DNA from 3 places in the Salegentibacter maritimus genome. Region 1 is predicted to be linked to each of the others. Evidence: riboswitches for the same ligand, from Rfam matches in the RefSeq annotation. Region 1 holds a riboswitch; each other region holds the start of a gene.

Region 1 (4,042 bases):
TACAAATGAGCTTAAGCTTATAGGTTTATCCTTATATAAAAACAATACTATTTGGAGCTGGAAAAATAGTGAAGTTCTTATATAAGGATAAATAAAGGATATTATTAGGGGCTTTACTCGGTCATAGATAGATCTGAAGCTCCTTTGATTTCCGTTGATATCTCACCAAGCCAACCAACATTTCCCTGCGCCCCTGTGTAGATGCTTATAAAATCTACACCTCTTAATGCTACGGGGTTCATATTATCATCTACTGCCCAATCCAAATCCATGGCGTTTCCGGCATAAGTATTATAATCAGCATCAAAATTGTCTACATACCCCCATTCAAGTGCATCTATAGAGGCAAATCCTTCCAGGCTCACCTTAGGGTAAACCCGGGTTCCGTTAAAACTCATTTTATCCTTTTCTTCAATAAAGAGTGGATAGTAATTCTGGGAGTGGTAGGGATTAACCATTACACTGTCCTGGTTTTTCTGGTTATCTTCCCAGGGTACATTGGCGTACTCTTTTGGATTGGTGTAGGTTAATTGATAATTCAATATAGTTTCTTCTTTTTGATGTGCACTTCCTGCTAGTTCATACCAGGTGTCATCTGGTAAGCCATTACCATTCTCATCAAAAGAAACCTTTACAATACCGGGTTCAGAAAGTCCGCCCATTGCATTACCATAAACTACAAAGTCTTTAGCATCTTCTCTATTTTCAATGGTATGATCAAAAGTGAACGTTACGTAGCCTCCCCATGCTCCTAAAGATAGAATGGCCGATTTTCCACCCACTAATTTTTCTGCGCTTTCCAAAGAACCGTAGGTTTTATTAATATATTGGCCGGGTGCAGGTTTATATTCAATAATTTCAGAAATATATTTACTGCTGTTTTCTGTTTTTGGGCGGAAATAAAGCTGATAAGGATCATTTACGGTAACTTCATAAGAGCGCAGCAGAGAGTCGTTATTCGCCAATGCTTTAAATTGTAGTGCAAATGTGCCAAATTGTTTGGGGGCGTAATGAAGGTTTTGAGCTTCAGAAACTTTATCATCACCTAGTTTCCAGCTAAAACCTGTCCCTTCCGGTAAATTTAGAATTTCAGGATTAATAGATAAAGTATCTCCCAGGGTTAATTCGTAATCTTTCTGGTAATTTAGATCCGAAAACTCCATAGGAATTATACCTGGGCCGTCATCTTTGCTACAAGATGAAAAAAGTAAAATACCTCCAATAAGGATTAATGATTTAAAAAATGATTTTTGTTGCATTTGATTTGTATAAAGGTTAATAATTGGAATTAACTTATTTTACAAAACAAAACAGCAGGGGATATAGTTAGAATAGAAGACCTACCCAAAGCAATAACTCCCGAAAGCTTTGTTCCTTATGTTTCCGGCAGGTTTTCTGACTTCTCCCTCTTTTTAAACCTTCCCATCCCAAAAGACAGTGGTATCAATAAAAAGATTTTCCTAAAAATTAAGGAAAGGATTTACAGCAGCGGGAACTGTTCAGGATTTACACCTGATTCCCTTTTAATACAATACCTTAAAAGCATTGTAACCGAAAATCCCGGCAATATTAAGTTAAATTTCTGGTTTGAGAATCTTAAAAACTGAATTTATCTTTACTTCTTTTTAGTTATAAGCTCAATGAAAGTCTTGAAATTAAATAAATAATCCCTAGTTTTATCCCGCATAAGTTCTTTAGCATACTTCATCAAACAGAAAAGGTTTTACTTAAGGTAGATTAATAGGGAATCGTGTGAGAATCACGAACTGTCGCGCAACTGTAAGTAACATAATAAAGCTACTGTCCAAAGAATTATCCACTGCATAACGCGGGAAGGATGACAGCAGCCGTTACAAGTCAGGAGACCTGCCTATTCTGATTGGACAATGCTTTCGCGGTTTGAAGCTTAGGTCTTAGAGATGTACCCGTTATAATACTTTTTATTTTACAGGAGAAGTATGTCTTTTTGGGTGTATCTTCTTTCTCCTTTTTTTTCTTATCGCCTGGCATTACGAAGCATTTATAAAGACTTTTAAAACAAATTGTTTAATTATTAAAAGTTAGAAATGCAAACGCACATTCTTGGCTATCCGCGAATTGGTAGCAACAGAGAACTCAAAAAAGCCTGCGAGCAATATTGGTCAGGCAAAAGTGAACTTCAGGATCTTCTTCAGGTAGGAAAAAAAAGCCGCCATGAAAACTGGAAGCTTCAAAAAGACGAAGGAATTGATCTAATTCCCTGTAACGATTTTTCTTATTATGACCAGGTTTTGGATATGAGCCTTACCGTAGGAGCTATTCCTGAACGTTATAGGGAGATTGAAAGTAGAAGTGACTTAACCAATCTTGATTTATATTTTGCGATGGCCAGAGGCTATCAAAAAGATGGCTTAGATATTACCGCCATGGAAATGACCAAATGGTTTGATACCAATTATCATTATATCGTTCCTGAATTTTCCAAAAATCAGCACTTTAAGCTTAACTCCAATAAGATTCTTAATGAATTTAAAGAAGCAAAGGAAGCTGGGATTCATCCTAAACCTGTAATTATTGGACTGGTTACATACCTTCTTTTGGGAAAAGAAAAAGAGGGAGGTTTTGATAAAATAGACCTTGCAGAAAAATTATTGCCGGTTTACCAGGAGCTTTTAACTCAATTACAGGAAGAAGGAGCACAATGGATTCAGTTTGACGAGCCTTTTCTAGCTTTAGACCTAGATGAGAAAGCCAGGGATGCCTACTCTTTTGTATATAATGAGCTTAGAAAAAAATTCCCTAAACTTAGATTTGTTCTCAGCACTTATTTTGAAGGCCTTAAAGACAATCTTGCCCTGGCTCTAAAGCTTCCGGTAGATGTGTTACACCTGGATTTGGTGCGATGCCCATCACAATTAGACAGGGTGCTTGAAGAAATTCCTGCTAGCTTAAATTTATCGCTCGGGATAGTAGATGGACGTAATATTTGGAAAAATGATTTTGAAAATTCCCTTCATCTTATTCAAAAGGCACAGGATAAAATAGGTTCTGATAGATTGCTACTGGCTCCTTCCTGTTCGTTGTTACATGTTCCATACGATCTTGATTTGGAGACTGAAATAAACCCTGGAATTAAGAACTGGATGGCCTTTGCCCGGCAAAAAGTAAGAGAATTAAAAACTCTTCGGGCTTTGGCTACCGGTAGTACTGAAGCGCCCCTTTTAAAGGAGTTTAAAGAGAATTTAGATGCTGTTAAGAGTAGAAAAACTTCAGAGGTAATTCACAACAAAAAGGTGAAAGATGCGGTGAGTCAAATTTCAGAAAAAGACTCACAAAGATCCAACTCCTTCAGCATAAGAAAGATTGAGCAGCAGAGAGTACTGGATTTGCCTTTGTTCGCTACTACCACCATTGGTTCGTTTCCGCAAACCAAAGAAGTGAGGAGTTGGAGGGCTCAATTTAAAAAAGGAAAATTATCAGCAGAAACATATGATAGTTTACTAAAAAAAGAAACCCAAAATGCCATAAAATGGCAGGAAGAAATAGGTTTAGATGTTCTTGTACATGGAGAATATGAGCGTAATGACATGGTAGAATATTTTGGAGAGCAATTAGATGGTTTTCTGTTTACCAAAAAAGCCTGGGTACAAAGTTACGGTAGCCGATGTGTTAAGCCTCCTATTATATATGGAGATGTCTCCAGGCCAGAAGCCATGACGGTTTATTGGTCTCAATATGCGCAATCTTTAACCGATAAATGGGTTAAAGGAATGTTGACGGGGCCTGTAACAATCTTGCAATGGTCTTTTGTTAGAGACGATCAACCAAGATCTGCCACTTGTAAACAAATAGCTTTGGCTATTCGTGAAGAAGTAAAAGATTTAGAGCAGGCCGGGATTCAAATAATTCAAATTGACGAACCTGCCATTAGAGAAGGATTACCGCTACGGATATCCGGCTGGAAAGAATATTTAGATTGGGCGGTTACTTGTTTTAAATTAGCATCGGCAGGGGTAAAAGATTCTACTCAAATTCATACACACATGTGCTATTCTGAGTTTAA
Region 2 (4,042 bases), on a different contig from region 1:
CTCTTTTATCCCTGTCGCCGTCTATCATTTCCTGCATCCAGTAATCGGGAACACTAACGCCGTAGAATAGGTTCTGAATAGGATTTCCTATATTTTTTATTTCTAAAAACTCTTTAATATCGGGGTGATCTATATCAAGATAAGCTGCAAAAGCTCCACGACGCACACCGCCCTGTGAAATAGTATCCATAGCTGTGTCGAAAAGCTTCATAAAACTGGTAGCACCACTACTTTTGCCGTTGTCTGTTACTGCACTTCCGCGGCCTCTTAATTCTCCAAAATAACCGGAAGTTCCGCCACCAATTTTGGTTTGCATAATTACTTCGCCCAATTTATGGGTAATCCCTTCAATATTATCTGGTACGTATACATTAAAGCAAGAAATAGGTAATCCGCGCTCTGTACCCATATTTGCCCAAATGGGTGAGCTTAAACTCATCCAGCCGCGTTCTATCATTTCTATAAAGGCTTCGGCCAGTTCGGGTTTATAAAGTCTTTTTGCAGCTGCATTTGCAACGCGTTCTATAGCCGATTTTGCGGTTTCTCCTTTTAATAAATAACCGCGATTTAATATTTGCTGGCTCTCTTCGTTAAGCCACCATAGGCGTTCCTGTTTTGTTTCTTTAAGTATTGCTTCGGGCATTTTCTGGATTTTTAAATTGAATTATTTTTGTGGAAAACCTTTAAAAAAGATCATCTGCGGTAATACTTTTATCGTGTTTGGTATAATCTACCGGGCGTTTGGCAAAAAAATCGTCCAAACTGTTGGCAAAAACTTCCTCCTCAAACCATAGCATCGCTTTATAATCATATTCTGAAACGAAATAAAGCTTCTCTAAACCTATTTTTTCAAGGCTATCGTCTACTCGGTATTTCATAAAATTAAGTAGGTCTTCCTTTTTGCACTGTTCTAAAGAACCATCCTCGAAGATCCAATCCAGAATCTCAGATTCTACCTCCATAGAATGGGATATAATTTCCCTTATTTGGGTTTTGGTTTCTTCATTAAAGAATTCAGGGAACTCTTTTTTAATTTGGTTTACAATGTAAATTCCGGCATTGGCATGAATTTGTTCATCTACCGAGGTCCATGCAATTATATTGCTCACGTTTTTCATCACTCCTTTAAATCTGCTAAAGGAAAGAATAATGGCAAACTGACTAAAAAGGGAAACATTTTCAATTAAAATGGAGAATAAAATAAGGGAAAACACGTATTTTTTTTCGTCTGAAGATTTTGTATTTGCTAAAGCTTCAGAGAGATAAGCTACACGTTTTTTAATAACAGGAGTTTCAATTAATTTCTCAAACTCATTATTATATCCAAGTACTTCAAGCAAGCGGGAATATGCTTCAGAATGTCTAAATTCGCATTCGGCAAATGTACTTCCCAGGCCGTTAAACTCCGGTTTTGGTAGGTGTTGATACAAGTCTCCCCAAAAGGATTTTACAGCTACTTCAATTTGCGCAATAGCTAAAAGGCTTCTTTTAATAACCTGCTTTTCATTTTCACTAAGATGCGAATGAAAATCCTGGACATCAGCTGTAAAGTCTACTTCAGAATGTACCCAAAATGATTTATTTATAGCTTCGGTAAACTGAAGAATCTCGGGATACTCGAAAGGTTTGTAATTTACCCGCTTTTGAAAAATACTCATATCACTTTTATTTTAGTTTTTAAATCAAAAGCATAAAAGTAATAACTGTCTAAGGGAAGTGTGCTTGCAGTAACCCCACAAAATGTCCTGGACATTTACTTTTTATGCGAAAGCAAAAGTCAACCCGGTCGGAAAGGTAATCTGGCTTGTAGTTGAACCTACTTTACAGTTGCGCAACAGCTCATGAATTTCACATGATTCCCCTTATTTATTGAAAAAGGCAATAACCACCGGTATGATTTTACAAAAGTAAAGTTATAAGTAATAAGCGACCCTTTTATAGAAAAACTACGGAGTTATAAACATAGTTTTTCACAAGTTTATTTATTCGATAATCGAGTTTTAATATTCACAAGTTTACTTCCAAGCTTAAAATGACTATCCATAACATGTCTCGTTGGCTTTAGAGGTAATTTGCTGATTATTAAAATTTTGGGATTCGTTATTCTTATTATCTAGAGGCATTATTATAAAAAAGCTATTTAAAAACTATCTTTTTTATAATTTTTAAATCTAAAAGCTTAATTAGCCAATTAATTTTCTGCTTTTATGGAGAAATCATCCATTCTATTGAACTTGTAATAAAACTTGAACTGGAAGAATGTTAAACAAACATTTGAATGTTTAGTTTTATTGGATTTTTATAAATTGCAGGAAAGATATTTTATATTTTTCATTATTAATCTACGTAACCATCAACATATTTATTTAAGTTATGAGTAATTATCATATTAAGAATTTAGAAGAGTATTTTCAAGTGTATAGAAAATCGGTTAGAGAGCCTGAAAATTTTTGGGAAGAAGTTGCCGAAGAACATTTCACCTGGCGAAAAAAATGGGACAATGTATTGAGCTGGGACTTTAATAAACCTGAAGTAAAGTGGTTTGAAAATGCAAAACTTAATATTACAGAGAACTGTATAGATCGTTACCTTTTTACCAATGCAGATAGAACCGCCATTATTTGGGAGCCAAACGGTACCGAAGAGGAGGCTCAACATATTTCTTATAAAGAACTTCATAAAAAAGTAAATAAATTTGCAAATGTTTTAAAGTCTAAAGGAATAGAAAAAGGCGATAGGGTTTGTATTTACCTGCCTATGATTCCAGAACTTGCAGTAGCTATGTTGGCTTGTGCTCGTATTGGAGCTATACACTCTGTTGTTTTTGCAGGCTTTTCTTCAAAAGCCCTGGCTACCAGAACAAATGATGCCGATTGTAAAATGCTTATTACCTCAGATGGTTCTTACCGCGGAAATAAGACTATAGACTTAAAAGGGATTGTAGATAAAGCTCTGGAAGAATGCCCGGGAGTGGAAAGTGTTTTGGTTGCAAAACGTATAAATTCTGATATTAATATGAAAGAAGGACGCGACCAATGGTTGCAGCCTTTGTTAGATGAAGCTTCAGACCAATGTGAAGCAACCACTATGGATGCCGAAGACCCATTGTTTATTTTGTATACTTCGGGCTCTACCGGAAAACCTAAGGGAATGTTGCATACAACTGCGGGTTATATGGTTTATAGTGCTTATACTTTTAAAAATGTATTTCAATATAAAGAAGGAGATGTATACTGGTGTACAGCTGATATTGGTTGGATAACCGGCCATTCTTATATATTATATGGTCCTCTGGCCAATGGTGCAACTACCGTGATGTTTGAAGGGGTGCCTTCGTATCCAGACGCAGGCAGATTTTGGGATGTAGTGGAGAAGCACAAAGTTAATCAGTTCTATACCGCTCCAACAGCCATTAGATCGCTAGCTAAACGAAATATAGAATTTGTTGAAAAACACGATTTGTCTTCCTTAAAAGTATTGGGAACAGTTGGGGAGCCTATTAACGAGGAAGCCTGGCATTGGTATAACGATAATGTAGGAAAAAATAAAAGTCCTATTGTAGATACCTGGTGGCAAACAGAAACAGGAGGAATCATGATTTCGCCATTGCCGTATGTAACTCCGGTTAAACCTACTTATGCAACATTACCATTTCCTGGAATTCAACCTGCTATTATGGATAAAAATGGGGAAGAGCTAAGTGGAAACCAGGTAGATGGCCGTTTGTGTATTAAATATCCCTGGCCGTCTATGGCAAGAACGGTTTGGAGAGATCATGAGCGTTATAAGACAACTTACTTCTCTACCTTTAAAAATATGTATTTTACCGGGGATGGAGCCCTTAGGGATGAGGTAGGTTACTACCGAATAACAGGACGGGTAGATGACGTGATTATTGTATCGGGTCACAACTTAGGAACAGCACCAATTGAAGATGCTATAGATGAACACCCTGCAGTGGCAGAATCTGCCGTAGTGGGCTTCCCTCATGAAGTAAAAGGAAATGCACTTTATGCATTTGTGATTTTAAAAGAAGTTGGGG
Region 3 (4,042 bases), on a different contig from region 1:
TGGAATATTTACTGAGCCAAGGCTAATATTCAAAAATCCAAGAAATAGCACTCCCAGAAAAAGGAGTACCAGCGGAAGAACATATTTTTGGGAATGTAACAAGACCGGTTATTTATTTGGGTGTAAATATCTGAAATAAAATGAGGAGATAAAATTAATGAAGAAGCATAATAAAAAATGGATGCCTATATAAGGCCATTTTAAACTTCCGGGTGCTCAATATAAAAGATTTATGCACAATGATACTTACCCGGAAATTCAAAAAAACTTTTAGATAAGGTTTTAACCAGTGCCTTGAAGCTGCTAAATCACTCTTCCAGGGCCTTAAAAAAAGTAGTTTCGTAATTAGGAAGTAGATCTGGGTGAAATATAGCAACCAGGTCTTTTAGTACTAAATCTGGGCGTTGCGGGCCAAGTTCAAAATAAATTACTCCGCCGGTTTCACCTTTAGTAAGGCTTACGCTGTAAACATTTTTTTTCTGAAACACTTCAAATTGCCTGTAATGTTCCGATTCTTCTAAAAGTTGCGAGTAAGAAGTAAACTGTCCGGCACTTATCCAAAAATCGGCGTCCTGGGCTTTTTCCAGCACACTTTCAAAAGATAATGCCATGCTGCCGTTTCCACGGGTGTCAGAATATACGTAATTAGCATTGGCGTCTTTAATAAACTGTGCATGCCATGAGTTTCCGTAAGGTAAATACCATTGGTCTTTATACATAGCACCACTTAAGACTTTTGGGGTATTTCTAGCCGACTTTGCTAAATCTTTAGCTTCTTTATAAGCTTTTTCAATAGATTCAAACTCTTCTTCGGCTTCAGCTAACTTATCGTAAAAAGCACCAAAAAACTTGATCCATTCTGCTTTTCCAAGTGGAGTTTTTTCTGTCCAATCGCCGTTGTACATCACCGGAATTCCCATTTTTTGAATTGTTTCCAGGGTTTTGTTATTCGCATCTATAGCAAAACCAATAACTACTTCGGGTTCCAGGTCTATAAGTATTTCGGTATTGATATTTTCGTTTTTCCCCAACTCTTTAATTTTGCCGGAATTAATCAGTTTTCTGGTTTTTTCAGAAGAGATGTAATCTAAGCCCGGGAAACCAATAAGGCTGTTTTCTTCATTTAAAGCTTCGAGTGCCGGAATATGAGTGGTAGAAGTAACAACCATTTTTTTTACCGGAATTTGCACTTTTTGATCGTACTCCAAATCTTCGGGGATTTGAGCATTTTCCTTAAAAAGAAGATAAGTGAAGGGCTCTTTGGCATTAGGCCAGGGAGATTTTAGTTCTATTAGGTAGAAATCATTAAATGTTTTGATACTAAAACTCTTAGCGTAACTTAATTCAAGCGCTGTTTCAAGCTTTTTAGAAGTTGTTTTTTGTTCGTTCTGGTTATTCTTACATGCAGTTAGGAATAGAAATAGAATAACAAAATTAAGAATCCAGGTAAACTTATTTTTCATTTTAATACGCTTAAATCTAATTGGCTGAAATTTGCTTTTTCTCATTTTCCAGACTGAAACCTTGTTTGTTTTGAACATAGTGTTTCAGGTATTTTTGGAAGAGGAATTGTCAAAAGTAATATTATTTAGAATTTAATAGTTACAACTCGTATAAATGTTTAATTTCGCACTGAAATTTTTGGTTCGGATGTGTTTTATCACGCCGATTAAAAGGGAATCAGGAAAAAAGTACGAAGTTAGAAGTACAAAATACGAAGCAAGAATGTTTTATTCGTATTTCAAACTTCTTCTTCAAACTTTTGTTAAGCCTGAGCTGTTCCCGCAACTGTAAGCTAAGTTCTGATTTTTAAATCAGAATGCTTGTTGTTATCACTTCAAAAACCACTGTTCTTAGTTAAGGATGGGAAGGTAAACAACAAGACGCGAGCCAGGAGACCTGCCAAAATAGTACTAATTAATTCTTAGACTTTCGGGATAAAAGTCAGGGGCAGATGAAAAATAGACAATTTTATATTTTATTTCTTGGCTTGCTTTGTGGCTTGCCATTATGGGCTCAAAACGATACTATAAACGTTTTGGACGAGGTGTTTTTAACCGATATTAAATTAAGAGATTTCTCTACCGGACAGCATGTGAGCGTTTTAAACGATTCGGTTTTAAAGAAAAACGGAGCACTACTTACTTCAGCTTTAAATTTTAATACCAATATCTATTTTAAAGAAAATGGCCTGGGAATGGTTTCTTCGCCATCTTTTCGTGGAACAACTGCGTCTCAAACCGCGGTTTTATGGAATGGAATTAATATTAATTCTCAATTTAACGGTCAAACCGACTTTAATACCATAAACGCGGGCGGATTTGATAATATAAGTGTTCGTGGTGGGGGTGGAAGTGTTGTGTATGGCTCTGGGGCTATTGGCGGAAGTATTCACTTAAATACCCAACTTGATTTTAGTGGAAAAACAAAACAGGATTTATTTTTACAATACGGGAGTTTTAACACCTTAGATGCTCGATATAAAATTAAAACTTCAACCAAAAAATGGAGCTTAAGTGCCGCTCTTGCCAGAAACTCTTCAGATAATGATTATGAATGGCCGCTGAAAGGAAAGAAGAACGTAAATGGGAGCTTTTATAACAATAACCTAAATATTGGTTTGGCATATAGGTTTACTAAAAGAAATACCTTAAAGTTTTACAGTGAAGTTTTTGAAGGAGAACGTCATTTTTCATTGATAAGGCCTTCAGAAACTAAAACCAAATACAGTAATGTAAATTCACGGAATTTATTGGAATGGGTTAGTGAGTTTGGCAATTTTATCTCGGTAGCCAGGTTGGCCTATTTGGATGAAAACTATAGATATTATCCAAATATTGCTTCCAATAATTATACGTTTGGAGGAGCAAAGACTACCATAGGAAAGTATGATATAAAATACACACCTTCAAATACATTGCAATTTAATGCTGTATTAACCAATACCTATACCGATGGAACGGGATCGGGAATTACTGAAAATACCAGGAATATTTTTTCTTCGGCATTTTTAATGAAACACCGGCCGTTTAAGAAACTTCAGTACGAATTGGGTTTAAGAAAAGAAGTTACCAATAATTATGAGAGTCCGTTATTGTTTTCGGCGGGTCTTAATTATGATGTAACCAATTTATATAGTTTTAAAATAAACGCTTCCAGAAATTTTAGAATTCCAACGTATAACGACCTGTATTGGACGGGCGCCGGAAATCCCAATCTTAATCCCGAAACCTCCAACCAAATAGAACTTGGAAACCATTTTAACTATAAAAATTTAAATTTTAGCCTTACCGGTTATTACAACCAAATTGATGATATGATTCGTTGGCTACCCTCAGAAACAGGGGCCTGGCGTCCAATAAATGAAGAGAAAGTAGAAACCTATGGCTTTGAGGTACTCACTAATTGGCAAAAAAATATTTTAAAAAATCATAGTATAGGTGCTTCTGCAACTTATGCTTATACCGTTTCAGAAGATATGAATACCGGCTACCAGCTTATTTATGTACCCTTTCATAAAGCTACGGTGGCATTTACCTATTCTTTTAAAAATTTAAGCCTGGATTATCAGCTTTTATATAATGGAGAAGCCTTTACCAGATCAGACAATAATTCCCGTTATAATATGGATGCCTATACGGTTTCAAACCTGGGAATAGGCTATGATTTTGGAAAAAGACATAGCTATAAAATTGGGGCAAGAGTACTCAATATTTTTGATGAAGCATACCAAAGTGTAGAAAACCGGTGGATGCCCGGTAGAAATTTTAATATATACCTAAACCTTAATTTTTAAACAATGAAGAGAATTAGCAAACTATTGTCTATGGCCTTAATAGGAGGGCTTTTATTAAATTCCTGTAGTAGTGACGATGATATTGTTGATCCCGATGGGCCACAAGCAGAAGGAGATTATACCAATGGTTTTTTTGTACTGAATGAGGGGGGAATTGGTAAAAATAATAGTACGATAACTTACGTAAGTAATGATTTTTCGATCATTGATACCGAGATATTCTCTAAAGTGAATGATCAGCCAATG

The links. A riboswitch is a leader RNA that binds a small molecule or an ion and turns the genes downstream of it on or off. The one in region 1 is predicted to bind cobalamin.
Region 2: linked by a shared signal. The riboswitch ahead of I6U50_RS15430 (ribonucleotide-diphosphate reductase subunit beta) and the one ahead of metE (5-methyltetrahydropteroyltriglutamate--homocysteine S-methyltransferase) in region 1 are both predicted to bind cobalamin.
Region 3: linked by a shared signal. The riboswitch ahead of I6U50_RS03025 (TonB-dependent receptor plug domain-containing protein) and the one ahead of metE (5-methyltetrahydropteroyltriglutamate--homocysteine S-methyltransferase) in region 1 are both predicted to bind cobalamin.

Annotation. Positions count from the first base shown of each region.
Region 1 is NZ_JAEHNY010000017.1:35,983-40,024, forward strand. It holds gene I6U50_RS15260 (hypothetical protein) at 114-1,259, opposite strand; cobalamin riboswitch at 1,369-1,571, opposite strand; cobalamin riboswitch at 1,702-1,888, shown strand; gene metE (5-methyltetrahydropteroyltriglutamate--homocysteine S-methyltransferase) at 2,067-4,042, shown strand, end outside.
Region 2 is NZ_JAEHNY010000018.1:20,573-24,614, forward strand. It holds gene I6U50_RS15425 (ribonucleoside-diphosphate reductase subunit alpha) at 1-643, opposite strand, end outside; gene I6U50_RS15430 (ribonucleotide-diphosphate reductase subunit beta) at 684-1,658, opposite strand; cobalamin riboswitch at 1,771-1,905, opposite strand; gene acs (acetate--CoA ligase) at 2,374-4,042, shown strand, end outside.
Region 3 is NZ_JAEHNY010000002.1:227,403-231,444, reverse strand. It holds gene I6U50_RS03035 (iron ABC transporter permease) at 1-102, opposite strand, end outside; gene I6U50_RS03030 (ABC transporter substrate-binding protein) at 309-1,463, opposite strand; cobalamin riboswitch at 1,626-1,921, shown strand; gene I6U50_RS03025 (TonB-dependent receptor plug domain-containing protein) at 1,955-3,796, shown strand; gene I6U50_RS03020 (YncE family protein) at 3,800-4,042, shown strand, end outside.